4 regions of the Lactobacillus sp. X-49 genome follow, and region 3 is predicted to be linked to each of the others. Evidence: predicted binding sites of a transcription regulator. Region 3 holds the regulator's gene; each other region holds the start of a gene.
The links. Region 3 encodes HrcA, which represses chaperone genes, less so after heat shock. Its sites were predicted from a motif close to TTAGCACTCNNNNNNNNNGAGTGCTAA; they were not measured.
Positions count from the first base shown of each region.

Region 1 (7,664 bases), on a different contig from region 3:
GTTAACTCATGAAAATGTGTCGCAAATAAAACTTTTGCTCCTACTTCATCATGTAAGTACTGTACAATTGCACCCGCTAAGGCCATTCCATCATAGGTTGCTGTTCCTCGTCCAATTTCATCAAATAAAACAAGACTACGTTTAGTTGCATGCTGAAGTGCATCGTTGGCTTCAGTCATTTCAACCATAAACGTACTTTGTCCTGAAATCAAATCATCTGCAGCACCAATGCGAGTGAAAATTTGATCAAATATTGGCAATTCTGCTTTTTCAGCTGGAACAAAAGAACCTATTTGTGCCATCACCGCAATTAATGCCATCTGTCTCATATAAGTGCTTTTACCAGACATATTAGGACCAGTAATCAAAAAGATATCGGTTCCTTTATCTAATTTAACATCATTAGGAATGTAAGCATCCGTTCTCATTACCTTTTCAACAACTGGATGACGTCCTAATTTAATTTCAACATCTTGAGAATTACTATGAAAGTGTGGCCGACAATAATTATTTTCTTCAGCAATCTGAGCAAAAGAACAAAAAACATCTAAAGCAGCAATTTGGCTTGCTAATGACTGTAATGCCGAAATATATTTCTTAACTTCCTCACGTAATTTGACAAACAAGTCGTATTCCAAATCGGTAGACTTAGTCTGTGCCTCAAGAATCAAATTTTCATGCTCTTTTAGTTCAGGTGTGATGTAGCGTTCAGCATTCGCCAACGTTTGTTTACGTGTATAGCGATCAAGCGGTACCTTATTTTTATTAGAGTTAGTGATTTGTATATAATATCCAAAAACCTTATTATACCCCACCTTAAGATTTTCAATTCCAGTTTTCTTACGCTCACTTTTTTCCATTTCAGTTAGCCACTTTTTACCGTTATTCATTGCATCACGATAGCGATCCAGCTGTTGATCAACACCTGATTTAATCAAACCACCTTCTGTTGTTAGTACTGGTGGCTGATCGACTAAAGTCGCGGTAATTAATTTCGCTACTCCCTTTAATGGATCAATTTTTTGGGCAAATTGTTGTAAAAATTTGCTATTAGACTTAGCCAAAGTAGTAAGAATAGTTGGTACTGCTTCAAGTGAATGGGCTAATTGCAGAAGTTCTCGCGCATTTACATTACCAAAGGCAATACGTCCACTCAAGCGTTCTAAGTCATATACTCCCTTTAACGCGTCAATCACGTTTTCTCGAATAAAATATTCATCTAATAGCGACTGCACCATTTCTTGACGCTTATTAAGCTGTTCAACTGAAAGAAGTGGTCTTGCTAACCACTGTTTGAGTAACCGTCCACCCATTGCTGTATGGGTTTTATCAAGTACCCAGAATAATGAACCCATTTTTTTACCAGTTTTAGCAGAAACAGTTAATTCAAGATTATCGCGTACAGTGTGTGACATTTGCAAATATTGGCTCACTTCATAGCTTTGAGCTACCTGCAAATGCGATAAACTACGGCGTTGGGTTTGCAATAAGTATTTCACTAATTGCTCAACTGCTGCTTTTTCAGCAGGATCTGTTAGTTTCTGCTCCGCAAATGAGACTTCGGCATGTTGTTCTTTTACTTGTGCTGGCTCAGAGACAGTAATATTTGCCTTGTGCAAAAAGTCACTAGTTTGACTATTTAAATGGCCAGCATATACCATTTCCTTAGTCCTTAAAGTTAATAACTCATTTGAAACTGCAGCAAAACTTTTTAAGTGTGTAGCAAAAATTTCACCTGTAGATAAATCACTGTAGGCCAACCCAAAAGAATTTTGGGTACTGACAAGAGACGTTAAATAATTAGCATCCTTAGCATCACTTGGTTTGTCGTTCATCAATGTTCCTGGAGTCACCAACTGAATGATTCCCCGTTTTACCATTCCCTTAGCTTGTTTGGGATCTTCTAGCTGCTCACAAAGGGCTACCTTGTAACCTTTTTCCACAAGCGTATCAACATACGAATTCACTGCCACATGTGGCACACCAGCCATAGGAATTGGATGAGCTGACTTATTGGAACGATGAGTCAGAGTTAATTCTAAGATTTGAGCCCCCTTAACAGCATCATCTTCAAACAATTCATAAAAATCACCGACGCGATAAAATAGAAAAGCATCGGGATATTGCTTCTTGATTTCATAATATTGCTCCATCATCGGAGTGGTATTTGCGTTAGCCATCTATACCTCTTCTTCTGTTTCATTACTGTTACCTATTATACGCTAATCGAGAATACAAAAGAAAAAAGACCGTAAGTAAACGATCTTTTTATAATTTTAAGCTTAGCCTCCATGTACAATGCTTAGCTTAATCAGGCAATATGTCCTTCAATTGTCCTAATATCCTCTTTACCATCCATTTGAACAATTGCCTTAATTGCTGCTGTGATTCCGCGAACATCATCTTTTAAACTTAAACTTGGGGTTTCTGGTAAAGCCACAACCTGCTCTGGTAAATAGGGAATATGCATAAAGCCAGCTTTAAGCTGTGGAAATTCCTTATCAATCATGTACTGAACTTGATACATAATATGATTGCAAACAAAAGTACCAGCTGTTGTAGAAACATAACTTGGAATACCAACACTCCGAATTTCACGTACCATAGCTTTAACAGGTAATTGGGTAAAGTAGGCATTTTTACCGTTTGCCTGAATTGGCATAGCAATTGGTTGATAGCCTTTATTATCAGCAATTCGACCGTCATCAAAATTAATAGCAACCCGCTCAGGAGTTAAGCCGTATCGTCCTCCTGCCTGACCAATATTCAAAACATAATCTGGATCTTCTTCAACAATTGCGTCATGCACGACTTTAGCACATTCATTAAAGATTGTCGGTATCTCAAGTTTTACAATTTTCGCATCAGCAATTTTATCATCCAAACGTTTAACAGCTTCAATAGCAGGATTGATTTTATCAGTACCAAATGGATCAAAACCTGTAACTAAAATTTTCATTGTTCTCTCCTCAATTAATCACTAAAATGCTAGAAAATACATCAAAATAATTTGAATGATTAACATACTAATTGCAATTGGCAATTGCTGCTTAATTACTCCTAATTGATCTTTCATTTCCATTAAAGCAACTGGTAAAGTGTTAAAATTAGCCGCCATTGGAGTTACCAAAGTTCCACAATAGCCAGAAGTCATCCCTAAAGCCGCAACCACTACTGGCGAACCACCTTGAGCAACAACAAAAGGAATTCCAATTCCAGCCGTAATCACAGCGAATGCAGCAAATGCATTACCCATTATTGCTGTAAATATAGCCATTGCCACGCAGTAAAGACAAACTCCTAACAAATGATTACCAATTGGGAATAAACCTGAGATCGCTTTAGCAGTAGTTTCGCCCACTCCTGAAGCGGTAAAGACAACTCCAAGTGTTGCTAATAATTGTGGCAAAATCCCAGCAGAGCCTACTGAACGAACCATTCGCTGAGAATCCTCATAAGCAGTTTTAACATCTGACTTAGTTAGTATCATTGCCACAATTAATGACACAATTGCAGCGATTCCAATGCCAACTTGACCTCCTAAGTTTGTATATTGTGCAATTGCTAAGGCTAAGATCGCAAGCAAAATGCTTGGCAGAAAAATCCAATTGCCGATTCGTTTTACAGTATCAGCCGCAACTTTTTCGTTAAGCTCTTTAATATGACCAACACGAACTTGCTTAAATAATGAAAGCAAAGCGATGAAGATAATTAATCCACCACTCACTTCACTTGGTAACCATTGACCAAGGCAAAAGAGAACAGCAAACAAAAACCAAAATAAGCCTGTGCCCCAGCGCACTTGATTTGTTTGATCACGCCACGATTCTATTGCTGCTGCCAAAAAGAACAGACCAATTAAAATATAGAAAGCCAATAAAAGATTGTTAATCAATGTTACCATTTATTTCTCCTTCTTTATTTTTTGATCAAACATGTGATTATAGAATAAGCACAAGAGATAACAAATTACAGCAACAGGAATTGTATATAATACAACTCCCGATGGCGTAATCGGATGCCCCAACGATTTCATTGTACTTGAAATCAAGAGAACACTTGAAGACGCCACAAATAAGTTTTGAGCAAAAAAGTTACCAAAATTTTCATTAGCTGCAGCTCTTGCCTTAATCTGATCAATCTCTAGTTCTGTTAATTCGTGATTTACTTTACCAGCAGCTTGTGCCATAGGATTAATCAAAGGTGCAATAAACTGAACATGTCCTTGCAATGTGATACCAAAGATGCATGCAATTTCTCTTATTGCCAAATAAATATCGAATATTCGACCTGGGGTTAAATTTTTCATTTTTTGAATTAAATTGACAGCTGCTTTCTTAAGACCATGTCTTTCCAATATACCAATTGTTGGCAATGTTAAGAAAAAGAGTGAGACCATACGGTTATCCATAAACCCTTTTCCTAAAATTCGCAAGAATGAAACAAAATCAATTCCGGAAACCAGGGCAGTTACTAGAGCAGCGATTACGACCACGCCCACTGTATCTAGTCCAATAGCAAATCCCAGTACAATTACTAGAACACCAATTAAATTTAAAAATTCCATCAAATTCCCTTTCATTAAAAAATAATATTAATTTAAAATACTAATATTATTATTTTTTGTCAAATTAGGTCTTATTCTGATTATCATTTAGCTACTTCAAAAAAAAGAACTGCTCACTTCAAATGAACAGTCTTTTTAAAGATAAGCATATTTAAATTACATCATACCAGGAGCACCAGCACCAGCTGCGGCATTTGGATCAACTGCTGGCTTATCTTCAGGAATCTCGGCTACTACAGCTTCAGTAGTCAACAGTAAAGCAGCAATTGAAGCTGCATTTTGTAAAGCAGTACGAGTTACCTTAGTTGGGTCAATAATTCCGGCCTCAACCATGTTTTCCCAGTTACCGTCAGCTGCATTATAGCCTACTTCCATCTCTTGACTTTCAAGTTTGTTCAAAATGACAGAACCATCTTCACCAGCATTTTCAGCAATTTGACGAACTGGAGCAGTCAAAGCACGAAGAACAATATTAATACCAGTTTGTTCGTCAGCATTATCACCTTTCAAATCTTTAACTGCACCCTTAACATCTACTAAAGCAGTACCACCACCGGCAACATAGCCTTCGTCAACAGCAGCACGTGTTGAGTTCAAGGCATCTTCAATTCGGTATCTGCGTTCCTTTAATTCGGTTTCAGTAGCAGCACCAACGTGAATGACAGCTACACCACCAGTTAATTTAGCAAGGCGTTCTTGTAATTTTTGTTTGTCAAAGTCAGAAGTTGTTTCAGCAATTTGCTTTCTAATTGAATCTTCACGATCCTTAATTGCCTCATCTGAACCAGAACCATCAACAATAGTAGTTGAATCTTTTGTAATTGTAATCCGACGGGCTTGACCTAATTGTTCAAGCTTAGTGTCCTTTAATTCAAGACCAAGGTCTTCTGTAATCACTGTACCGCCAGTTAAAGCTGCGATGTCTTGCAATTGTTCTTTACGACGATCACCGAAGCCAGGAGCCTTAACAGCAACAACATTGAAAGTACCACGAATCTTGTTCAAAACAAGCGTTGGTAAAGCTTCTCCGGAAACATCATCAGCAATAATCAATAATGACTTACCTTGTTGAACGATTTCTTGTAATAGCGGCAAAATGTCTTGAATGTTAGAAATCTTCTTATCGGTAATTAAAACGTAAGGATTATCTAAATCAGCTTCCATCTTATCGTTGTCAGTTACCATGTATTGTGACAAATATCCACGGTCGAATTGCATTCCTTCAACTACTGATAATTCGGTTTCAATTCCACGAGAATCTTCAATAGTAATAACACCATCATTACCAACTTTTTCCATAGCGTCAGCAATTAAATCACCTACTTCTTTTGAGGCAGATGAAACGGCAGCAACTTGAGCGATCTGTTCTTTAGAAGAAACAGTATGACTAATCTTATGTAATTCGTCAACAACTGCTTTAGTAGCTTTTTCAATTCCTCGACGAACTCCAACTGGATTTGCACCAGCAGTTACGTTCTTCATTCCTTCACGAATAATGGCTTGAGTCAAAACAACTGCAGTTGTAGTACCATCACCAGCAATATCATTGGTCTTTTGAGCAGCTTCTGCTACCAATTTTGCACCCATGTTTTCATAGTGATCTTTGAGTTCAATTGCCTTTGCAATTGTTACTCCATCATTAGTAATGTCAGGGTTACCATATGATTGCTCTAAAACAATGTTTCTTCCTTTTGGACCAATCGTTGCCTTAACTGTATCAGCTAATTTATCAACACCCTTTAATAAGGAACGTCTTGCATTTTCTGAAAATTTAATATCTTTTGCCATTTTATCCACCCCTTAATTACTTAACAATTGCTAAAATATCTTTTTCATGAAGGACTAAGTATTTTTCACCTTCATACTTAACGTCAGTTCCAGAATACTTGTCGTATAAAACAATGTTACCTTTAGTTACAGTCATTGGAATCTTGTTACCATTTTCGGCATAACTACCTTCGCCTACGGCAACAACTTCGCCTTCAGTTGGTTTTTGTTTAGCGTTAGAAGCAAGGACGATTCCGCCTACAGTTTTTTCTTCTTCTTCTTTAACTTTTACGATCACGCGATCACCTATTGGTTGTAACACGTTTGTCCCTCCTAAATTTTAATTAAAATCATTATTAGCCGTTAGCACTCTTATCAACCAAGTGCTAACTTACAAATATGATAATAACTCCTTTACAAATAAATTGCAAGAAAAAATTAGCACTTTACGTAAAAAAGTGCTAATTTCTTATAGATTAGAGTAACTCTCTAACTTTTAATTTGCTTGCCTATTCTTATCGCTATCAAGGAAATAAATTAAAGTTTGTAACTCTGTTGCTAAATCAACATTTTGGATTCTAATTCCACTTGGAGCAGACAAACGAATTGGAGTAAAATTCATAATTCCCTTAATACCTGCTTCAACCATTTCATCAGCTGTTTTTTGTGCAGTTGTGGAAGGAACCGTTAAAATAGCGATCGTTATTTGTTGGTCACTTAATTGCTTCTGTAATTCATCCATTCGATACACTGGTACTCCACTTAATATCTTACCTGTGATTTTTTCATCAATATCAAAAGCGCACGAAATTCGGATATTATTACTACGTTTAAAATTGTAGTTAAGTAAAGCATGACCAAGATTACCCACTCCAACCAAGGCTACATTGGTTAACGTATCTTGATTCAAAATTTTCTTAAAAAAAGATAGTAAGCTTTTCACATCATAACCATAACCACGTTTACCTAGAGCACCAAAATACGAAAAATCGCGTCTAATTGATGCACTATCAACTTGAACCGCTTCGGATAACTCAGTTGATGAAACTTTTTCTTTCCCCGCTTCATTTAAAATTATTAAATATCGATAGTAAAGCGGCAGTCTTTTAGCTGTCGCTGTGGGAATTTTGATCTTTTCCATAAAAAAGCCTCCAACTTTATTATTTCTTGCACCTAATTTGTGAATTAATTATCAATCAATATTATTTTACCTATAAAGTTGCTTAAGTTGCAAATATTTTTTTCACAATGTACCAAATTTTAACACAACAAAGACAACTTTACTATGCGAATATAAGTAATTAACACAATTTTCTGTTATTTTTGTTTT
Region 1 covers NZ_JBXSQM010000015.1:32,983-40,646, reverse strand. Annotated here, with positions in the region: gene mutS (DNA mismatch repair protein MutS) at 1-2,156, opposite strand, end outside; gene pcp (pyroglutamyl-peptidase I) at 2,312-2,959, opposite strand; gene ACYIAQ_RS07680 (DUF979 domain-containing protein) at 2,981-3,904, opposite strand; gene ACYIAQ_RS07675 (DUF969 domain-containing protein) at 3,905-4,567, opposite strand; gene groL (chaperonin GroEL) at 4,724-6,355, opposite strand; gene groES (co-chaperone GroES) at 6,372-6,656, opposite strand; gene ACYIAQ_RS07660 (redox-sensing transcriptional repressor Rex) at 6,831-7,475, opposite strand.
Region 1: a site for HrcA is predicted at 6,698-6,724, ahead of groES (co-chaperone GroES). Genes of this name have one in related genera too.

Region 2 (7,664 bases), on a different contig from region 3:
ATTGGTTAAGGCGATGAAAGAATGGATAAGTTATTACAATGAAGATAGAATTCGGCACAAACTAAAAGGCTTAACTCCGATTCAATATCGAAATCAAGCCTTAAGTAAAATGATATAAAACTAACGTCCAGTTTTAGGGGTTAGCTTCAAATCTAGAGGGTTTTTGAACTTGTTAAAATTATTCTGCTTTATCTTCTGTGTGATCATTCTTATCTAAAGATGGTACGTCAATATCAATAATGGCATCCCCATTTAGGTAGACATGGGTACCATCTGCCGTAAAGTTAACTTCCTTAGTATCCGGTGATTTCATTAATAATTTTGCAATTGGCGTTTCCATTTCTTGCTCAACCACTCGACGTAAAGGTCTTGCACCAAACTTCTTGTCATAGCCTTTTTGTGCAAAATAAGTTTTTGCTTCAGGTGAAACTATCAGTTTGACGTCTTTTTTAGCTAAAACATGAGCCATCTTCTTTAGATAGATATCAATAATTTTTGTCATATCAACTTGCGTTAGCGAATTAAATGGAACAATTGCGTCCAATCGATTCAAAAATTCTGGTCTGAAATATGCTTCAAGTGCCTTAACCAACTTATCATGACCAGCTTGACCATCCTTGAGTAGGTTATCAGAGTAGCCTGCATTTGAAGTCATGATTAAAATCGTATCTTTAAAGGAAACAGTTCGCCCTTGCGCATCTGTTAAGCGGCCATCATCCATAATTTGTAATAAAGCATTAAAAATCTGAGGATTAGCTTTTTCAATTTCATCAAATAAAATTAAACTGTATGGCTGGTGACGTACCTTTTCGGTCAATTGACCACCTTCACCATAGCCAACATATCCCGGTGCTGACCCAATTAGCTTATTCACGGCCATTTGATCTTGATATTCCGACATATCTAAGCGAATTAAATGATTTTCGCCACCAAACAATTGAATTGCTAATTGTTTAGCTAGTTCTGTTTTACCAACACCGGTTGGACCAGTGAGTAAGAACGAGCCAGTAGGACGATTATTATCTTTAAAAACTTGTTTGCGGGCAATTGCATCCGTGATAACTTCGATAGCATTATCTTGATCAATTACAGTTGCTTTTAATTTTTCAGCTAAGTCAAGGTTCTTCTGCCCTTCACTTGCATGCAATTCACTCATTGGGATCTTAGTCTTAGTCTCAATTAAAGCATAAATATCCTGATCCGTCACACGCGGCACTGAAGCTTCGTCTAAATGATCCATTTGCTCACGTAATTTTTCAATTCGTTTCTTGAGTTCACTCGCCTTTGCATAATCTTCATTTTGTGCAGCAGAAGTTTTTTCATTTTCTAATTGCTTAATCTGTTTTTTCAGACTTACTTCATCATTTGGTACAGCATCAAGCCCCTTCTTCGCTCCAGCTTCATCAATTAAATCAATTGCCTTATCCGGTAGATAACGTCCTTGAATATAACGTTGTGACAATTCGACTGCTAAGCGTAAAGCACTATCACTATATTTAACATGATGATAGTCCTCATATTTTTTCTTAAGACCTTCCAAAATTTTAACCGTTACATCAGTAGAAGGTTCTGGCACATCAACTGGTTGGAAACGTCTTGCCAAAGCCGCATCATTTTCAATTTGACGATACTCTCCTGTCGTCGTTGCACCAATTAGGTTTAAGTCACCGCTAGCTAAAGCTGGTTTTAAAATATTAGAGGCATCGCCACTATTATTTTCCGAATCTGTTGACCCTGCGCCAACAATATTATGCAATTCATCAATAAATAGAATGATATTAGGATTGTTTTTAGCCTCATCGATTACTTTTTTCAAGCGTTCTTCAAAGCTGCCCCGCAAACTAGAACCGGCAACCATATCGTTAATATTAATTGCAATGATATGCTTATCCTTCATCTTTTCGGGAACATCGCCTTGAGCAATCTTTTGGGCTAACCCTTCAACAATTGCGGTTTTACCAACTCCAGCCGGTCCAATTAGCACTGGATTATTCTTCTTGCGCCGACTTAAAATTTCAATAACCTCTTGAATCTGTTCGTCTCGTCCAATCACTGGATCATATTTATTATTTTTGGCTTGTTCAACTAGATCGACACCGATAGGCTTTTTCTGTTGTGCTTGACCATTAGTGTTCAGATTTTGCGGTGCCATATTCATACTGCCTGAATAATGAATTGGAATTGATCCGTTACTATTATTACTATCATTAAAGAAGGAATTGTTTAATTCATTAAACAAATTATCAAATTCATTGTCAAAATATGTCATATATAGCCACCCCTTACATAGGTTATAAATTATTTATTAGCACTCAAAAGCTATGAGTGCTAATTTCTTATACTTTATATTTTAGCAGGTTATCCACAGAGTGCAAGAGATATGTCTTATTTTTCCACAACTAAGTCTAAGATCAATCTTAAATAGAAAAAGCTTTAAAGATAGTCATTAATTGGTTATCCTTAAAGCATTAAGATTATTTTTGATATAATTTTAAATGTTTTTGCAAATATCCTGCTGTTAGACTGGCCTGCTTTGGAAGAATATCACGAGGTGTACCATCAGCTACAATTTGACCACCATTTTTTCCACCTCGTGGTCCCAAGTCGATCATATAATCACTATTTGCCATCATATCTAAATCGTGGGTAATAGTAATAATGGTTGCATCATGATCCAGCAATTTTTGCAAGACTTTTAGCAGAGTTCTCACATCTTGTGGATGTAAGCCAACTGTAGGCTCATCAAAAACAAACAAAGTTCCCTTTTGCTGACGATGCAAATGCTTGATTAATTTTAATCGTTGCGCTTCTCCACCGGATAATGCAGGAGTCGCTTCGCCTAAGTGTAGGTACCCCAATCCCATTTCATGCAGAGTGGTCACTGTTTGCAAGATTTTGGTTTCACCCTTAAATAGCTTCTTGTTTAAAGCTTCATCCACAGAATAAGCGAGTACATCAGCAATGCTCAGGTTATGCCATTTAACTTGTAAAACTTCTTTATTATAGCGATGACCATTACATAAAGAACAAGTTTCAACTATATCGGGTAAATACTGTATGTCTAGTGCAATCACGCCACTACCACCACAAGCTGGACATGCTCCCTGCTTATTATTGTATGAAAAGTACGAAGCTGGATAATGTAACTGCTTGGCTAATGGCTGACGTGCATACAATTGGCGTAAATTATTCATGATATCAGTATAAGTTGCAACCGTTGAGCGCTGATTCTTACCTACAGGAGTAGAATCAACACTGACTACATTATTAATCCCAGTTGCAGATAAATCTGTAACCCAGCTTGGAGTGCTTTTATGCGCTTTTTGTGCCTTTAAGACCGGAAGCAAAGCATCGAGAATTAATGTAGTTTTTCCGGCTCCAGAGAAACCAGTAACCGCCGTCATTTTGCCCAGCGGAATTTGGACATGAACATTATTAAGATTAAAATGATGGTCAACCGTAAAGTCTAATTTACCTTGCTTAAAGAGTTGCTGTTTTGAAGCTGGTTCCCGCACTAACAACTGTGCAGTTCCGGTTAAATATGGTCCTATTAATGAATTTGAATCTTGTTTAAGCTGATTGGGCGTTCCTTGAGAAATAACTTGTCCGCCTTGACTGCCAGAGCCTGGACCAATTTCAATTACCCAATCAGCCGCATCAATAATTGCAGTTTCATGATCAACAACTACTAGAGAATTCCCCTGATTAACAAGCTCATGAAAAATATCAATTAATCCGTCTATGTTAGCCGGATGTAATCCTACCGATGGCTCATCCAATACATAGAGTACACCAGTAGTTTCCGTTCTTAAAGTTCGCCCCAGTTGAATTCGCTGTAATTCACCGGTTGACAAGCTATTGGCAGGTCGATCAAGACTTAGATAATCTAAACCTAATTTTAATAATGGTGTAACTTGATGCAATAATTCGCCCAATAGATTTTCCGCTAAATCTTGCATTTCTATGGGTAATTCCTGTTTAATTTTGTCTAAGTATTGTGGTAACTCACCCAACGTTAATTGTTCAGCTGCCACAATACTTTTCCCAGCAACCAATTGCTGCCAGCGGCTTGGATCAATTCGATAACCATGGCACCTTGGACAGGTACTAAAGTGATAAAAAGTATTAATACGCTCAAGTCCACGTTCAGATTTAGTTGTTTTGCGCGAATTAATTACTGCATTATAAGCATTCTCATATAGAGCATCCAAATGATAAACACGTCCCGTCGAAGTGGGAATATCTACCGGCACTTTACGTTCTTGTCCATGTAAAACTATTTCTCGTTCTCTAGTTGTTAATTCATGGTAAGGAACGTCGGTTCTCACACCAAGTTCACGAGCAATCCGCCACATCCAATTACGACCTGGAATTTGCCAAGTTGCAATCGCCCCATTTTCTAAAGATAAATTTTCATCGGCAACAATTTTTTTGTCATCAAGCTGCTCTACCTGACCCAATCCCTGACAAGTTTGACATGCGCCATCTGAATTAAAGGCGAAGTCTTCAGCACTAAAAGCATAAAACTGGACTCCACATACAGGACAATTAATTCGTCCCATTGCTTCACCACTTAAATCCATCGCTTGCGCAATTTTAATAGTTGGCATAAGACGATGGCCATTAGGACAAACTGGTGACCCCAACCGTGAAAAAATCAGCCGCAGAATATTAAAAATTTCCGTTACTGTTCCAACTGTTGAACGTATGCCAGGAACCGTCGGTCGCTGCTTTAAAGCCAGTGCTGAGGGAATATGCTTTACTTCATCCACATTTGCTTTCCCCACCTGACTAATTCGGCGACGAGTATAAGTTGCAAGGGAATCCAGATAACGTCTTGCTCCTTCGGAATACAAAATTCCCATTGCGAGACTGGACTTACCAGATCCGCTAAGCCCAGAAATTACAACAAATTGATGCAAGGGAATATCAACATTAATATTTTTTAAATTATTAACACGACCACCAATTACTTCGATATGCGTAGGCTGTTTTTGATATCTCACTTTTGAATATCCTTCCCTTTATTTTCAAATTTTCTAGACTGGTGAAGCAAATATTGTCGAATAGTTTGCACTACCTGCTTATTCTGTGGTAAATCGGAATGATCTGCTTCCTTACCAGTTACTGTCATAGCTGTATATGCTTTAACCTGATTTTGAAAAATGAACTTTCCTGCAGCCACGCTACTTTCGGGAACTATTCCATCGGAGTCATAATCTTTACCCCCCGATAGAGAATAAACTCTCAAATTTTTTGGTAATTTTGAACGATTCTTTACAAAATCAGCCAACATCTGCGTACGATTATCAGTGTTTGTTTCTGTAAAATTATACGGAGTACCCAACGTTAATAAACGCTTCATTTTAGTTTCACCATTGTACTGTGAATAATAATGTTCTAACCAATAAGTCCAAATCAACCCACCATTAGAATGACCAAAAGCCTTAAAATTATTAAATTTGTAATTATGCATCAGTGAGTCAAAGGCTGTATCAAGCCAAGTTGCCTGTTTTTTTATATTTGCATACCCATCTTTATTATTAGCAAAGCCAATAATAATAAACGGTTCTAAATCATTTTTCCCAATTGTGCCGCTATAGGACAATTTTGATTCACGTGAAACAGTGATTTTCATCACACTATGATGATTTTCCGACGATTGATTAAGTAGGTCAATTAGTTCATTAAAACGTTCCGTCGTTGCACTTGATCCTGGAACCATAATTACGGGAGAAAGTTGCGATTTACTTCTTTGTGCACGCGCATTATTTTCTTTTTTCATCCAAACATAACTGGGAACAGCTAGGAGTAATAATATTAGTAATAATAATATTAACCATTTAAAATTAGGATTTTTGTGCATTAATAGTCCCCCTTTCCTTGGATCTTAGCTTTAAATCTACTAGTTCATTAATTTTAATAATAGGCCATAACATTGCTATATCTAGTATGAATAACAAAATCGTAAAAAACAAAGCAGACCAGTTACCATTTGTCCCAAAAAACGAAATTAAAATTCCAGGGGTTCCTTTCAAAATCGGGTATACACAAACTGGAATTAAATGGAAATAAATTCCTCCAGCTGCCAACAGTATATTAATTACTGGGATTAACATACTGGGAATTAAAAAAATGGGATTCAGCAATATAGGCAGACCCACGGCCAATCCAATTGTTGAACTAAAAGCAGCTGGCAAGAGATTAACCTTGGCTATTGCCTCAATTTCGGGATTATTATGTTGTAGCAAAAGCAAAACTATGATCGCTAAAAGTACACTCGCTCCCCCCATTACTCCATAGCTATTTATTAATGAACTACCTAAAAATTTATATGGAACATTCCATGAATTGCCATGTTGAAAAGCAACTGTCATATTTTCAGCTGTATATGCATTATTAAGTGATTCACCGATTGATCTTAATGGAAAACCAATACCGATCCAATTCAAAAATGTGATCACAATTGTCAAAATTATAACTTCACCAATATTATTAGTAGTTTGAACACGACTAACTATTTCGCTGAAACTAGCAGAATTTATGACTTTTAATTGTAATTCATAAATAATTATACCCAATATAATTCCTATGCTCAGTGAAACCATTGCTGGTAGCAATGCATCCCATGCACGTTGTCGAATAATTTTAGTACTTTCTACTTTTACTGGTAAATATTCTTTACCTAGCAAGTGGAAAACTTGTCCTACCATATAACCCACAACTAAAGAAATAAAGACAGAGTTTATCTGGAGTATTCCAGAAGAATACACATTCCCTGATCGCTGGCCACTTGTAGACCCATAAGAACAAAAGAGTAAAATGATGACGCTAGTCAGGCCCGCTAAAGTTGCATCTTTATGATAAATATGAGCTGTATAACGTGCCATAAAAAAGCATGCATAAACTCCAAATACACCAAAAGTTACCTCAATCATTCCTCGGCTTACAAATAATCCCGCATACCATAAATGATCTGGGATGATTTTATCTAACCCAAAAATATTGTAAACCATACCTTCTGGTGAGAAAATCAAGTCAAGAATCAGTTTAAAATACGAACCTAGCACCGCAATTGGCATCAGCATAACAAGTGTTCGCTGAATAGCTCTAAAAAAGGGATTCGAACGAATTTTCAATATAAATCTAGCTGCATAATCTAACATTTGCTAATCCCCTTTTAATTATATATTTGAATTAAAATAATACTCTCTTTATGATTTTTCAGCAATCTTCACATATAGTTTACTCTTATTATTTTTTTATTAGATAAACATAAAATGTTATAATAGAATTGATTTTTAGAGGGTGAAAAAATGAGTAAAAGAAAAATCGAGTTAAATGAAAAAGTTGAAAAGCTGGCAGCAAAATATTTAAAGACATATGATATTGACTTGGATACATTAACTAATAAAGCATTAAAAGCATATTTAATTGATCATCTGAGTTCCAGCCAGATCAAAGAAGCACTTCGTGAAAATGATAATACAAGTTCAAATTATTCTGGTAGATTATTTCCAAACAATATTGATGATTTAAATATATAAGTATTTAGCATAAAAAAAGCAGGAAATATCCTGCTTTTTTTAACTTAAACTAAAAGTAAGTATCCGGAAAACTAGCTTTTTAGACCTAAAATTAGATCAAGTATTCCTTTAGAAAAA
Region 2 covers NZ_JBXSQM010000017.1:234-7,897, forward strand. Annotated here, with positions in the region: partial or broken gene ACYIAQ_RS07965 (transposase) at 1-118, shown strand, start outside; gene ACYIAQ_RS07970 (ATP-dependent Clp protease ATP-binding subunit) at 179-2,269, opposite strand; gene ACYIAQ_RS07975 (AAA family ATPase) at 2,475-5,006, opposite strand; gene ACYIAQ_RS07980 (alpha/beta hydrolase) at 5,003-5,866, opposite strand; gene ACYIAQ_RS07985 (PTS sugar transporter subunit IIC) at 5,850-7,166, opposite strand; gene ACYIAQ_RS07990 (hypothetical protein) at 7,317-7,547, shown strand.
Region 2: a site for HrcA is predicted at 2,306-2,332, ahead of ACYIAQ_RS07970 (ATP-dependent Clp protease ATP-binding subunit). Genes of this name have one in related genera too.

Region 3 (7,664 bases):
TGTGAATTTTCCATGTAACGTCTTTTCTATATGGTTTAACAGTTGCACGAGAAATAATTTTTGCCCCAATTGCTCCTTGAATATCGACTTCAAAGTTTTGCCGCGGAATCAGCTTTTTCAGCATTGATGTCATTTGACGAGCTCGGTTTTGAGCTTCATCACGGTGAGCAATAAAACTTAACGCATCAACAACTTGTTTATTTAGCAAGATATCAATCTTTACTAAGTCAGTTGCTCGATAACCCGTAATCTCATAATCAAGTGAAGCATAACCCTTTGTTGAAGATTTCAGATCGTCAAAAAAGTCATAAATAATTTCAGCTAATGGCATGTTATAGATAACATTTACACGGTACTTATCTAAATAATCCATAGTGACGAATTCTCCCCGCTTACGTTGACACAATTCCATCACTGGACCCACAAAATCATTGGGCACCATAACCTCAGCCTTGACAAACGGTTCCTGTACTTCTTTGTATTCACCCGCCGAAGGCAAGTCAGAAGGATTATCTATTATCTTAGTTGAATTATCATTCATAATAGCATGATAGTCTACCGATGGGGCAGTCATAATTAAATCAAGATCAAATTCTTGTTCCAAACGTTCCTGAACTACATCCATATGCAAAAGGCCCAAAAAGCCACACCGAAACCCAAAACCTAATGCCGTAGAAGTTTCAGGCTGAAATTCCAAAGCTGCATCGTTTAATTGCAGTTTTTGAAGCGCTTCTTTTAAATCATCATATTTAGAATTGTCAACGGGATACATACCAGAATAAACCATCGGTGGAATCTGACGGTAGCCCGGAAGTGGTTCTTGAGTAGGTCGATCAGACAAGGTAATCGTATCTCCAACTCGAGTTTCTCGAACAGATTTAATATTCGCTGTTAAATAGCCTACATCACCAGCAATTAAAAGATCTTTTTTAACTGGATGTGGGCTAGAAACTCCTACTTCAGTAACTTCATATTCCTTTTCTGTATTCATAATCTTGATATGATCTCCAGGTTTAACCATACCATCTTCAACACGAATGGACAAAACAACACCGCGATAGTCATCGTATTTTGAGTCAAAAATCAAAGCTTTCAGTGGTGACTCTAAATCACCTGTCGGTGCGGGAACTTCCTGTACAATCTTTTCTAATAAGTCGCTGATTCCTTGACCAGTTTTGCCAGAAACCTCAGCAGCTTCTGTTGCATCAAGTCCTAACATTTCAGTTATTTCTTCTTTTGCTTGTTCTGGATTTGCTGATGGCAAGTCTATTTTGTTAATGACGGGTAAAATTTCTAAATCATCATCAATCGCCAAATAGGTATTAGCCAGTGTCTGTGCCTGAACCCCCTGTGAAGCATCAACAACTAAGAGAGCCCCTTCGCACGCTGCAAGCGACCGTGATACTTCATAAGAAAAATCAACATGTCCAGGGGTGTCGATTAAGTGAAAAATGTAATTTTTACCATCTTTTGCATGATACTTGATTTCAACCGAATTCATTTTGATAGTGATTCCACGTTGCCGCTCAAGCGGCATGTCATCAAGCATTTGATTTTTTAATTGACGCTCAGAAACGGTATCAGTTAATTCAAGAATTCGATCGGCAATCGTTGATTTACCGTGGTCAATGTGTGCCACAATTGAAAAGTTGCGAATATGATTTTGATAATCTTGTAATTTTTTAATGTCCATAAATTATTTGCATCCTTTTTTCTATCTTAACTATTATAGCAAATTTACTAATCGGTATAAAACCAATTAGGCAAAACATTATTTTATTTAAAGGCTTTAAATTAATAAACTAGCTGTCATATCAATAAAACAATTTAACAATAAAAAAACAAAATCGAGTGTATTAATTGTAATATTAGTAGCCTAAATACTTTTTTAACTGATTTTTAAACAAATCAACTATATCATCATTAAATTTGTAGGTTATAAAAATAATTGTACATGTCTTTTTATTAAGTCCTTTATCCAGTTTCATCAATTGCCGACACCAATCAACCTCAAAATCAAACTTGAAGAACCAAGTCTAGTAGTAAAAGAAAAAGTAGATAAAAGTATGAACATACTTTTATCTACTCCCTAAAATGTTTAAAAAGAATTACATTTTTTTATTGTAACTTATCTTTTAATCTCTCAAAAAAGCCCTTTTCTTGTGGGTTGATCGAACCGCCACCAGCTTTAACAAAGTCAACTAAAGCCTGTTTTTGCTTTTCGTTGATTGACTTTGGAATCTGAACTTCAACAGTTGTAACTTGATCACCATTACCGTTACCACGAAGATACGGAACACCTTCATCGCGAATTGTAAACTTCTTATTAGGTTGCGTTCCCGCAGGAATCTTGAGCTTTTTGTCACCGTGAACAGTTTTTACATTGATTTCATCTCCAAGGGTCGCTTGAGCAAATGAAATCGGAACTGTAGTATAAATAGTTGTGCCTTCTCGTTTAAATTCCTTAGATGGTTTTATGCGATAGCTAATATATAAGTCACCATAAGCACCACCATTCTTGCCGGCTTCACCTTGACCCTCATAGCGAAGTTGTTGACCATTATCAATTCCGGCTGGAATATTAACTTCAATCGTATTTTTACTATCAATTACACCTTTACCATGACATGTCTGGCAGGGATGCTGAATAATTGTCCCACGACCATTACACTTATCACAAGTAGTTTGTCGCCGAATAACCCCAAGCATTGACTTTTGAGTTATTGTCATATATCCTGTACCGTTACACTTATCACAGGTGATAGGATGTGTGCCCTTTTCTGCACCACTGCCATTACAAGTTGAACAGGTCTCGCTTCGAGTATATGATACTTGCGTTTTTTTACCCGTAATTGCATCCATAAAATCAATCGTTAGAGTATAATCTAGATCTTCTCCTCGTGTAGGTGCTGTCGGATCGGCACGCCTTTGGCCAGTACCACCACCAAAGAAATCGTTGAAAATATCTCCAAAATCGCCGAAGCCTCCAAAGTCACCATAACCTTGGCCACCTCCAAATCCACTTTGGCCATTATTTACTCCTGCTGAGCCGAATTGATCATATTGTGCACGTTTTTGTTGATCATGTAAAACTTCATATGCTTCATTTATTTTTTTGTATTTTTCTTCAGCACCCGGCTCATGATTAATATCAGGGTGATATTTCTTAGCTAATTTACGATAAGCAGAGTTAATTTCTTTATCACTGGCATTTCGATTAACGCCTAGCACATTATAATAGTCTTCTTGTGCCATCTACAAAGCTCCTTACTTTCCAAAAGAAAAGAACTACTTCGTGGCAGTTCTTTTCTAATTTATTTAATTATAAACCCTTTACTTATCTGGGTCTACCTTATGGAATTCTCCGTCACTAGCAGAACCATCACTTGGATTACCGCCTTGTGCACCAGGATCTTGTGGTCCAGTTTGTCCTTGAGCTCCACCGTTAGCTTGATATAATTTAACTGCTAAGTCTTGAGCAACCTTAGATAATTCATCTTTTTTAGCTTTCATATCATCTAAATTATTATCTTTTTGAGCTTTCTTCAGTGCATCAAGTGCGTCTTGAACCTTCTTAGTATCATCTTCAGATACCTTGTCTTTAACTTCACCTAAAGTCTTTTCAGTTGAGAAGATTAATTGATCAACTTCATTGCGTAGGTCAACTTCTTCTTTCTTCTTCTTATCTTCTTCAGCGTGTTCTTCGGCCTCTTTTTGCATCTTTTGAATTTCTTCATCAGACAAACCAGATGAACTCTTAATAGTAATCTTTTGTTCCTTGCCAGTACCCATATCTTTTGCAGAAACGTTTACGATACCATTCTTATCAATATCAAAAGTAACTTGAATTTGAGGAACGCCACGTGGTGCAGCCGGAATGTCAGTTAATTCGAATCTACCTAAAGTCTTGTCATCTGCTGCCATTGGTCGTTCACCCTGTAACACATGAACATCAACCGCTGGTTGATTATCAGCAGCTGTCGAAAAAATTTGACTCTTTGAAGTTGGAATAGTCGTGTTCTTTTCAATTAATTTAGTGAAAACGCCTCCCATAGTTTCGATTCCTAGTGAAAGCGGCGTAACGTCAAGTAAAACAACATCCTTAACATCACCAGAAATAACACCACCTTGAATTGCAGCACCCAAAGCAACAGCTTCATCAGGGTTAATTGAGTGGTCAGGCTCTTTACCAGACCATTTCTTAACTGCTTCTTGAACAGCAGGAATCCGAGTTGAACCACCGTTCAAGATCACTTTATCAATATCATTAACCGTCAAATCAGCATCTTTTAGAGCATTGTCAAATGGTACTTTGGTTCTATCAACAAGATCAGCAGTTAACTCATCAAACTTTGCTCGAGTCAAATCAGCTTCAAGGTGCAAAGGTCCTGCCTCACCAGCAGAAATGAATGGAAGTGAGATATGTGTTGAAGAGACACCAGAAAGATCTTTCTTTGCCTTTTCTGCGGCATCTTTTAATCTCTGCAAAGCCATTTTGTCTGTTGATAAATCAACACCATTTTCATCCTTAAAGTTCTTGATGAGCCAATCCATAATTTTATTATCAAAGTCATCACCACCAAGACGAGTATCACCATTAGTTGACAATACTTGGAACACACCATCACCTAATTGTAGAACTGAAACGTCAAAGGTACCACCACCAAGGTCATATACCAAAACTTTTTCGTCTTCTGCATCTTTATCTAGACCATAAGCAAGTGATGAAGCGGTTGGCTCATTAATAATTCGTTTAACATCTAAACCAGCGATTTTACCAGCATCTTTAGTTGCTTGACGCTGTGCATCATTAAAGTATGCAGGAACCGTAATAACTGCTTCAGTAACCTTTTCACCTAAGTAATCTTCTGAGAATTTCTTAATGTATTGTAAGATCATCGCAGAAATTTCTTGTGGTGTATATGCTTTATCACCAATCTTTACCTTATAATCCGTTTCACCCATGTGGCGTTTAATTGAAGAAATTGTATTAGGGTTAGTGATTGCTTGTCTTTTTGCTACTTCACCAACTTGAATTTCACCATCCTTAAAAGCAACTACAGATGGAGTAGTTCGATTACCTTCTGGATTAGTAATAATTTTTGGTTCTTTACCTTCAAGAACTGCAACAGCTGAGTTAGTAGTTCCAAGATCAATACCGATAACTTTTGACATTTTTTTAACTTCCTTCCAATTATTGTGCGACAACAACCATTGCTGGTCTTAATGTACGATCTTTATATAAATATCCTTTTTGTAAAACTTGCACAACATGATTTTTTTGATCATCACTTTCAGCATCAACGGTTTGAACCGCTTGATGCAAAGTTGGATCAAATTCCACACCTTCAGCATCAATTTCGCTAATTCCATGATCTTTCATGGCTTTTACAAGCGAATCAAGGGTCATTTCAACACCCTTTTTTAATTGCTTAGAAGCTTCATCGTCAACTTTAGTTGCTAAAGCCCGCTCTAAATTATCCATTGCAGGTAAAACGTCTTTAGCTAATGATTGTGATTCATACTTAATCAACTGTGCCCGCTCGTTATTATACCGATTTTGCATATTTTGCATTTCAGCTTGGCTACGTAAAAATTTATCTTCTAAATCTTTATTTTCTTCGCGCAACTTAGTTAATTCAGCCACTTCTTTATTTTCTATAGATTTTGACTTCTTTTTATTAATTTTGTTAGTATCACTATCAGTTGCTTTAGTTGTTTGTGATTGAGCCTTATCCAAATCCTGTTCGCTAGTAAATTTTTCTTTACTCACGTTAACCTCCTTTATTTAAATCGACCATAATACTCAAGCATTTTTTTAGCTAATTCATTCCTGAAATATTCTAATAAACTAATTATTTGCGAATATGGCATATTATTGGGGCCAAGTAAAGCAATTACACCTTTACCATGAGGCCCCACGCTATATTCTGCTGTTAACAAACTATAATCTTTTAGCAAATCATTAGATAATTCTGAACCTAGACTGACTTGAATGGGAGAATGATTATTATTCGTAATTGTTCCTTGACTCATCCAGTGTGAAATTAGATCTTCATGATCAATTAAGTCATAAAGCGTTCGTAAGCTGGTTACATCATTTAGAGATGTATTATTGAGCAGATTGATTTGACCATCGACATACATTTGCTCACTAGCTGCTTCATTAATAACATCTTCCACTAGTTCAATCAAACCATCGATATGACTACTGTTAAATTTCTTATTTAGTACATGACTTAATATGGTTGGTGATACATCACCCAATGTTTTACCAACAAGTTCATCGTTTATCATTCGAACAGCTTTTTCTACTTCATCGCCATTTACATTAGATGGCAATTGATAAACTTGATTATGAACGTTACCATCACTAGTTACTAAAATAGCCATGATCTGACAACTGAACAAGGGAACTATTCGAAAACCGGTAATAGTCAATGTACTACTTTCAGGACCCTCCGCAAAAGCTGTATAATTTGTTAAATCAGACAAAATTTTAGCGGCTTCTTGCACAATTTCATTAACTTGATGAAACGGTTGACTAAACTGATTAATAATTTTTTTATAAACAGAAGATGGAATTTGAAGAGGCTCAACTAAATTGTCCAAATAATAACGATATCCATCAGTTGATGGTACACGTCCACTAGACAGATGGGTCTTTTCAATCAATCCTCGCTCTTCTAATAGAGCCATTTCATTTCGAATTGTTGCGCTAGAAACTTTAATTGGTAACTGATTCATAACAGTTTTAGAGCCTACAGGATCATGCGTTTGCGTAAAATCATTTATAATAGTTTTTAAAATTAGTTCTTGACGTTCGGTCAACATAAATATCGCCCTCACTTTTAGCACTCACACTTCAAAGGTGCTAACAATTATTATGATACTAGGTTTTAGCAGATTGTCAAGTTGAGTGCTAATTTTTTTGAACAAATTTGTATAAATAGATTAGTCTATTTATTTATATTAGAAAAATATGCTTTTATTTCTGCCTCATCCTGAACCATTTGCTTTTTCAAATCGGTTAAATTGCTAAATTTAATTTCTCCTCTTGTATACTTATACCATTTTATAATCATTTTTTGATCATAGGCATCTTGATTGAAACCAAACAAGTTTGATTCAATATAAATTTTTGAATCGTCATTGATTGTAGCATTATAACCGACACTGGTCATTGAATTGTACCACTTGCCATTAATTTTTGTTTTAGTAGCATAGACTCCTATCTTAGGAATCACTTTATTTGTATCCCAAACTAAGTTAGCAGTAGGATAGCCTAACTTATGTCCATTTCGTAGTCCATGACCAACATAACCAGACATTACATATGGAAATCCTAATAACTTCTTAGCTAAAGTCATATTCCCCGCACTAATTGCCTTTTTAATTTCTGTTGAGCCTATTTTTTGTCCATCATAGCATTGTTCAGGAACATTAATAATATCAAATCTGCCTTTAGCAAACTGTGGTAAATTTTGCATATTAGCTACATCTTTAGGACCATAGGTATAATCAAAACCTGCAACAATTGTGTCAGCATGTAATTTGACAATAATATTGTCAACAAATTCCTGTGCAGTTAGTCTACTGAACATCTTATTAAAATGCATTACCAATAAGTAATCTACGCCAAGTTTCTGCATTTTATATGCTTT
Region 3 covers NZ_JBXSQM010000007.1:4,633-12,296, forward strand. Annotated here, with positions in the region: gene lepA (translation elongation factor 4) at 1-1,693, opposite strand, end outside; gene dnaJ (molecular chaperone DnaJ) at 2,119-3,255, opposite strand; gene dnaK (molecular chaperone DnaK) at 3,334-5,175, opposite strand; gene grpE (nucleotide exchange factor GrpE) at 5,195-5,773, opposite strand; gene hrcA (heat-inducible transcriptional repressor HrcA) at 5,785-6,834, opposite strand; gene ribF (riboflavin biosynthesis protein RibF) at 6,960-7,664, opposite strand, start outside.

Region 4 (7,664 bases), on a different contig from region 3:
GCGTTTGAAGTCATAATAATAATTGTATCTTTAAAGGAAACCATCCTACCTTGCGAATCAGTTAATCGACCATCATCTAAAATCTGTAAAAATAAATTCATTACAGAAGGATCTGCTTTTTCGATTTCATCCAAGAGAATCAAACTATACGGATTACGCCGAACTCGTTCGGTTAATTGTCCAGCTTCTTCATATCCAACATATCCAGGAGCTGAACCGATTAATTTAGATACTGAATATGATTCCATATATTCCGACATGTCAAAACGAATCATTGCGTCTTCTGAACCAAACATTTGCTTGGCCAATTGTTTAGCCAATTCGGTTTTACCTACACCAGTTGGTCCAACGAAAAGAAATGAGCCAATTGGTCGACCAGATTTATTAAAACCAATTCGATTTCGACGAATAGCACGAGCTAATTTATCGACAGCTTGATCTTGACCAATTACATTAGCCTTTAAGTTAGCAGCTAAATTTTGAAGTTGGTTTTCTTCTTGCTTTTGTAAATCTCCAACTGGTATACCAGTTTTTTCTTCCACAATTTTATTCATGATTTTGCTTGTGATAATAGGAGATTTATCAGGATCAACATTTTGATTCTTCATTTTATTGTATTTTTCAATTTGATCACGGTAGTAAGCAGCTTTTTCGTAGTCCTCATTTTTAAGTGAATCTTGCTTTAATTGTTGGGCTGCTGCGATACGTTCTTGCATTTTTTCTTTATCAACATAAGGAATGGTAAGATTCATTCGAGAGCCGGCTTCATCGAGCAAGTCTATGGCTTTATCAGGTAAAAAGCGATCTTGAATATAGCGTTCGGATAATTCTGCAGCTGCTTTAATAGCATCATCAGTGTAATGAACATGGTGATAATCCTCATAACGTTTTTGAATTCCTTGCAGAATTCGGATAGTTTCTTTAACAGAAGGTTCCTTAACGTCAACTGGTTGAAAACGCCGTGCTAGAGCGGAATCTTTCTCAATTTCACGATATTCTTTTAAGGTTGTAGCACCAACTAATTGTAAATCACCACGAGCAAGGGCAGGCTTAATAATGTTGCCTGCATCCATTCCGCCTTCAGCATTTCCCGCTCCAACAATTTCATGTATCTCGTCGATAAACAAAATAATATCTTTATGACTTTGTAATTCTTTAATCAGCTGCTGCATTCTTTGTTCAAATTGACCGCGGATTCCAGTTCCTTGAACTAATGAAACAACATTCAATGAAACAATACGTTTATCCTGTAATTTAGCTGGAACGGAGCCATCAACTATTTGTTGGGCCAAACCTTCAACAACTGCTGTTTTTCCGACACCGGCTTCGCCGATTAATACTGGGTTATTCTTAGTTCTTCTATTTAATATTTCAATTACGCGGGCAATTTCTTTATCTCGTCCAATGACGGGATCAATTTTCCCTTTCTTAGCAAGTGCTGTTAAATCTGTACCATATTGATCTAGTAATGAACGACCACCAGCGCCATTATTAGAATTTCCCTTGTCCATAGTTGGTTCATCAGCGTTTTGACCGTTAGGATTATTAAAATTATTAAATGGATCACCAAAATCAGAGAATAAACCATTGATATTATTATTCATATTGATGTTTCCTTGTTGCTCTAGTTTTTGATAACATTGGCCACATAAATTAATTTCACGGCTCTGTCCATTAACCTTTGCAAAAAGGTGAATAGAAGCAGGTCGTTTTTGACAATTCTGACAAAGCAAATATATTACCGCCTTTCGCTTTAATTTACGTTTTCTAAATTATATAATTAGCACTCTTAATAATCAAGTGCTAAAGACTGAGATTTATGCCTAAGAATTTTGAAATATGCTACAATATTTTTAAACAGTACAGTAAACTTTATTATGATTTGCTAAGAAAATGTCAAATTAAAAGAAACGGTGGTATATTTGGATTACCAAAAAATTCTTGAGCAGTTAGCCGATGGACAACTTGAAAACTACAAAGTAGAGCCCAAGGAAGCCTTTGCCTTTCAATCTGCGCTAAGATCTTTTGGCAAAAGACAGAACATAACAGGAAAAGCCTTGAGAGGTGGGGGAATAATCTATACTTGTAAAAAGACAGAATTTTAATGATGTAAACTGTTACATTTAAGTTGTTTAATTTGCCAAAAAATGATAGGCTATTTACGGACAATAGGTAATTATTACCGATTTTATTTTTTTAAATTAAAGGAGATAATCATAATGGAAAAACGCGATTTTCATGTTATTGCTGAAACGGGAATTCATGCCCGTCCAGCCACTTTATTAGTACAAGCAGCTTCTAAGTTTGGTTCAGATATCAATTTGGAATACAACGGTAAATCCGTTAACTTGAAGTCAATTATGGGAGTTATGTCTCTTGGAGTTGGAAAAAATGCTGATGTAACGATTAGTGCTGATGGTGATGATGAAAAAGATGCCATTAATGCTATTTCGGAAACAATGAAAAAAGAAGGCTTAGCTGAATAATGACCAAGAAATTAACGGGAATTGCTGCTAGTGATGGTATTGCGGTAGCACCAGCCTATCTCTTGGTAGAACCAGATCTTTCGTTTTCTAAGACGAGTGTCAGTGATGTTGAAAGTGAACTTGCTCGTTTTAAAGATGCAGTTAAGGTATCAACTGCCGAAGTTGAAAAGATACGTGACAGTGCAAAAAAGAGTTTAGGTGAGGATGAAGCGCAAGTTTTTGAAGCTCACTTAATGATTTTAAATGATCCTGAATTCACCGGTGCAATTGAAACCGAAATTAAGGACAAAAAGATTAATAGTGAAGCTGCGCTTGATGAAACCGCTCAAAAATTTATTGCGATTTTTGAAGGTATGACGGACAACGCTTATATGCAACAACGTGCTGCTGACGTACGTGACGTTTCTAAAAGGATCATGGCGCATTTGCTAGGTAAGGAATTACCTAATCCTGCAACAATTGATCATGAAGTAATTGTAGTTGCACATGATTTGACACCAAGTGACACTGCTCAATTAAACAAAAAATTTGTCAAGGGATTTGTGACTGATATTGGGGGACGAACAGCTCACTCAGCAATTATGGCACGATCTCTTGAATTACCAGCGGTTGTCGGTACTGAATCAATTACAAAAGATGTTGTAAATGGTCAGACACTAGTTGTTGACGGCTTGAATGGTGATGCTGTCATTAAACCGAGTGATGAACAGATTGCTGATTATAAGCAAAAGAGTGAAGCCTTTTTAAAGCAAAAAGCTGAATGGGATAAATTAAAGAATGAACCATCAGTAACTGCAGACGGTAAACAGTTTACTATTGCTGCAAATATTGGTACACCAGCTGATATGCAAGGGGTTAATGAAAATGGTGCGGAGGCTGTTGGATTATATCGGACTGAATTCTTGTATATGAATTCTAAGGATTTTCCAACTGAGGAAGACCAATTCGAAGCTTATAAAGAAGTAATTGAAGGGATGAATGGTAAGCAGGTTGTTATCAGAACCATGGATATTGGTGGCGATAAGCACCTTGACTATTGGGATTTACCTGAAGAAATGAATCCATTCTTAGGAGTTCGAGCTATTCGCTTATCATTGCAAAATGAAGAAATATTCCGGACCCAATTACGTGCTCTTCTTCGTGCTTCAGCGTATGGTAAACTAGCGATCATGTTTCCAATGATTGGTACTTTGGGTGAATTGCGTAAAGCAAAGTCTATTTTAAACGAAGAAAAGACCAAATTAACTCAAAAGGGTACTAAAGTTGGTTCTGATTTACAAGTTGGAATGATGATTGAAGTTCCAGCCGCAGCTGTTTTAGCTGATCAATTTGCTAAAGAAGTAGATTTCTTTTCCATCGGTACAAATGATTTAATTCAGTATTCAATGGCTGCTGATAGGGGTAATGATAATGTTTCGTATCTTTATCAACCAGCCAATCCATCAGTTTTGCGTTTAATCAAACATACAATTGATGCAGCGCATGAAAATGGTATTTGGTGTGGTATGTGTGGTGAAGCCGCAGGTGATAACATTATGTTCCCAATTTTACTGTCAATGGGACTTGATGAATATTCAATGAGTGCAACATCCATTTTACGTATTAGGAGTTTGATGAAGAAACTCAATACTGAAGATATTAAGGAATTAGCTAACAAGGCTTGTTATGTTTCTGAAACAGCGGAAGAAAATGAAAAGTTAGTCAATGACTTAATGAAAGAAGTAAACAAATAAAGTTTTAAAGCGCATCAATATATTGATGCGCTTTTTAATATCTTTAAACTTTCTTGAAAAAAAAGTCATAAATTATTCACGTTTATTGCTTATCATTAAAGCATGACCAATTCACATAATGCTGCTTACTAAAAAGAAGTAGTGTGTTATAATAATACTATGCATAGTATTATTCAAAGGAGCGTGAAATATATGGTAAATTTATATATATCGCCAAGTTGTACCTCATGTCGAAAAGCTAAGGCTTGGTTAAAGAAACATAATATTGATTATAAAGAAAGAAATATTTTTTCAGAGCCTTTAACTAAAGAGGAACTTATCCAAATATTGAGAATGACTGAGAATGGTACAGAGGAAATAATTTCTACACGTTCAAGAGCATTTCAACAGTTAAAAATAAATCTTGATAATTTGTCAATTGATCAATTGTTAGATTTAGTTGAAAAGAATCCAAGCTTATTAAGAAGACCTATTATCATGGATGATCGTCGTTTGCAGGTAGGCTATAATGAAGATGAAATTAGACGCTTTTTACCAAGAAAAGTACGTCGCTTAGAACTCGAAGAAATGCAAAAGATTGCTGATTTATAAGAGAAAAATTTTAATAAAAGCGTTAGTATTTAAACTAACGCTTTTATTTTATCTGTAAAGTACGTTACAATAGATGTAAGTATTCGATGAAGGTGAGAACTCATGCAAGTAGATCATATTGACGAAAATACAATTCGCGTGAGAATTGATAAGGCGGAATTGGCTAGACGCGGACTTAAAGTTTTGGATTTGCTAGGGGATAAAGACCAAATACAGCATTTTTTTTATTCGATTTTGGATGAAATTGATACCGATCACTCTTTTAGCCAGGATGCACCTATTACTTTTCAAGTAATGCCTAATAACGGTGGGCTTGATTTGTTGATCACTAAAGTGACTGATAAAGATCGAGAAAGTTTATCACATCTATTTAATAATGAATCAAATATCAAAAATAAAATGGATCCACGGCGATCTTTTCTTGACTTGGAATCGGACTCAAATGAAGAAAAAATATCCAAAAACGAAGAAAATAACAATTCAACTGCGATAACTAATAGGTATGCTAACAAGCAGGCTTACAGCTTTACAGACCTAGATCAAGTTACTGAATTGGCTAATAGTTTACAGACAAATAATATGACTTCTAGTCTTTATTTTGAACACGGAAAATTTTATCTTGATTTGGCCTTTAAAGATGAAAATAAGGGTGAGTTGGAGCCAGGTGATGCTTGGGCAATTGCTAATGAATATGGTATCAAAATTAAGCCAGGAGAAATGGCTCGTGTTAAAATAATTGGCAAGTGTTTAATTGCTAGTGATGCCTTAATTCAACTGCATCATTATTTTAATGAACGCAAACATTAAGAAATTAATAAGAAAAAGACAAGCGGTATGCTTGTCTTTTTTCTTGCGTATTTAATCATAGGTGATTAAATTGTACACGGCATTATTAAATGATCAATTAGTTTTGGCAAGTAGACAAGCGGCTTTAATTAATAAAACTAACAGTATATTGAAAGCGCCACATTATTACTGCCCTAAATGTCATGAAGAAGTTCAACTGGTGTTAAAAAAAGAACATCCCTATTTTAAACATTGGCCTAAAAAAAATAATATGAAAGGAGAAAGGGTTGAGCATGCCCTTAGTAAGCAACTGCTGCAATGTGCACTAGCAAATGCAAACTTAGATGCCCAAATAGAGGTTCCTTTAGCTGGCGGTAAATTACGAGCTGATGTGCTGGCTAGTCCAAAGTTGGCCTTTGAAGTTCAATGTGCTCCCTTAAGCAGAGCAGAATTTACTCAACGTCATCGTTTGTATTGTCAAATTGGGATTACTGATATTTGGGTGGTTGGTAAACGTCATTTTTTACGAGAAAAAATAAAAAAGTCACAACTTATTTTCTTTCGTAGAAATAAGTTGTGGCATGACTATTATTTGGAAATTGATCCATATCAGCAATTTTTATCTTTAAAATATAATATTTTATTGGAGCCTATTACAGAGAAACTTTGTTATCAAACAAGTGTTTTTGACTTAAATGCCAATGGTTTGAAACAGTTATGGCATTTTAGACCGCTACTTAGAAATTATTTGATAGACCCAATATCACAAAAAAGTTATTTACAATTACAAATAATGAGAAAAAGTCGTAAAGGAATGCGTATCGCGGAATTATTGTACAAACTCAATTTAAAGCTTACTGATTTACCTGAGTGGGTTTTTACAAATTATCGAAGAGTGAATACTGTCGATAATGCTTTATTGTATCTCACATCAAATGAAGATGATTGGTAGGACAATAACTTTCTTTGATACAACCGTTATTGTTTAAGAGTGAAATCAATTTATCGTGGGCCAAATTACCTTCAAGCAGTATCCCATTATAATTGCCATTTTCATTAAAAATGATGGTTGTAGGAATATTACGAACATTAAATTTTTTAGCAAGTTCTTTGTCTTGTCGAATTGAATCATCGATGTAATTGCTAATCCGAGTGTCATTAATTCGATTTAAATTGATTTTTAAATCAAGTAGTACTTTTTCTCCCAATTCATTTGAATATTGATTAAAATTGTTACTTACAGCACATTGTAAATTAATCAAATAAGAACGTGCCTTTTTATTTCCATATTCAAATTTAATTGCATGATAACTGCGTAAAGTTTGATAAGAAGCCATTGTATATTGTGAAATATTGTTAACTTTTTGTCCGCTTTTTTTCTTCTAATGATATCTTCCTGTATAACTTTCGAGTTAATAATTGGAACAAAATGAAAACAGGAACTAATATTGAGTTCTTCGAGTGCTTCTTTAATTAAAATCTCCGTATCATAGCAATAAATACCGATGGGATTGATGAAGAGAAAAATCTCAAACATTGTCAAGTTCCTCCTTAATTAACTAAATTAATTAATACTTTAACAAATCTCTAGTTAATAAACAAAAAATATACTTTTATTCTTATATTTTAACACGATGTTTGAAAGCGCGTCCGATTTTTGATTGATTAGTATTTTGCGGAATTTCATTAATGTTATATTCTGATTTTAAATCTTTCAAAACAGTTGCGATTAATTTTGAGTCAGAGTTTTCAATTTCTAATTCAAAATCTTGGTAGCCATCGGGATAAATATTATTATCAAAGGTTAATTCACAATTTTGGGGGCCAATGGCCAGAATCCGCTGTGTCTTACTGTAAGTTTGTACATGTAATTTACAGTTTTTGCCAAAATGGGAATTTAAATAGTTGCCTACGTTTCCTTCAAAAGAAACTAATTGGGTTGCTTTTTTATCCACAGCTATTAAAGATTGACCTTTTGGCAAAGAAAGATAATCATTAATTTCAATTGCCTCGTGAAAATCTTGTTGAATTGGATTAGGGTTAGGTACTTTAAGAGTTTGTTCAGCGC
Region 4 covers NZ_JBXSQM010000012.1:8,208-15,871, reverse strand. Annotated here, with positions in the region: gene ACYIAQ_RS06625 (ATP-dependent Clp protease ATP-binding subunit) at 1-1,733, opposite strand, end outside; gene ACYIAQ_RS06620 (hypothetical protein) at 1,923-2,105, shown strand; gene ACYIAQ_RS06615 (phosphocarrier protein HPr) at 2,220-2,486, shown strand; gene ptsP (phosphoenolpyruvate--protein phosphotransferase) at 2,486-4,219, shown strand; gene spxA (transcriptional regulator SpxA) at 4,412-4,810, shown strand; gene ACYIAQ_RS06600 (adaptor protein MecA) at 4,913-5,617, shown strand; gene ACYIAQ_RS06595 (competence protein CoiA family protein) at 5,817-6,548, shown strand; gene ACYIAQ_RS06590 (DsbA family protein) at 6,523-6,948, opposite strand; gene ACYIAQ_RS06585 (CYTH domain-containing protein) at 7,216-7,664, opposite strand, start outside.
Region 4: a site for HrcA is predicted at 1,781-1,807, ahead of ACYIAQ_RS06625 (ATP-dependent Clp protease ATP-binding subunit). Genes of this name have one in related genera too.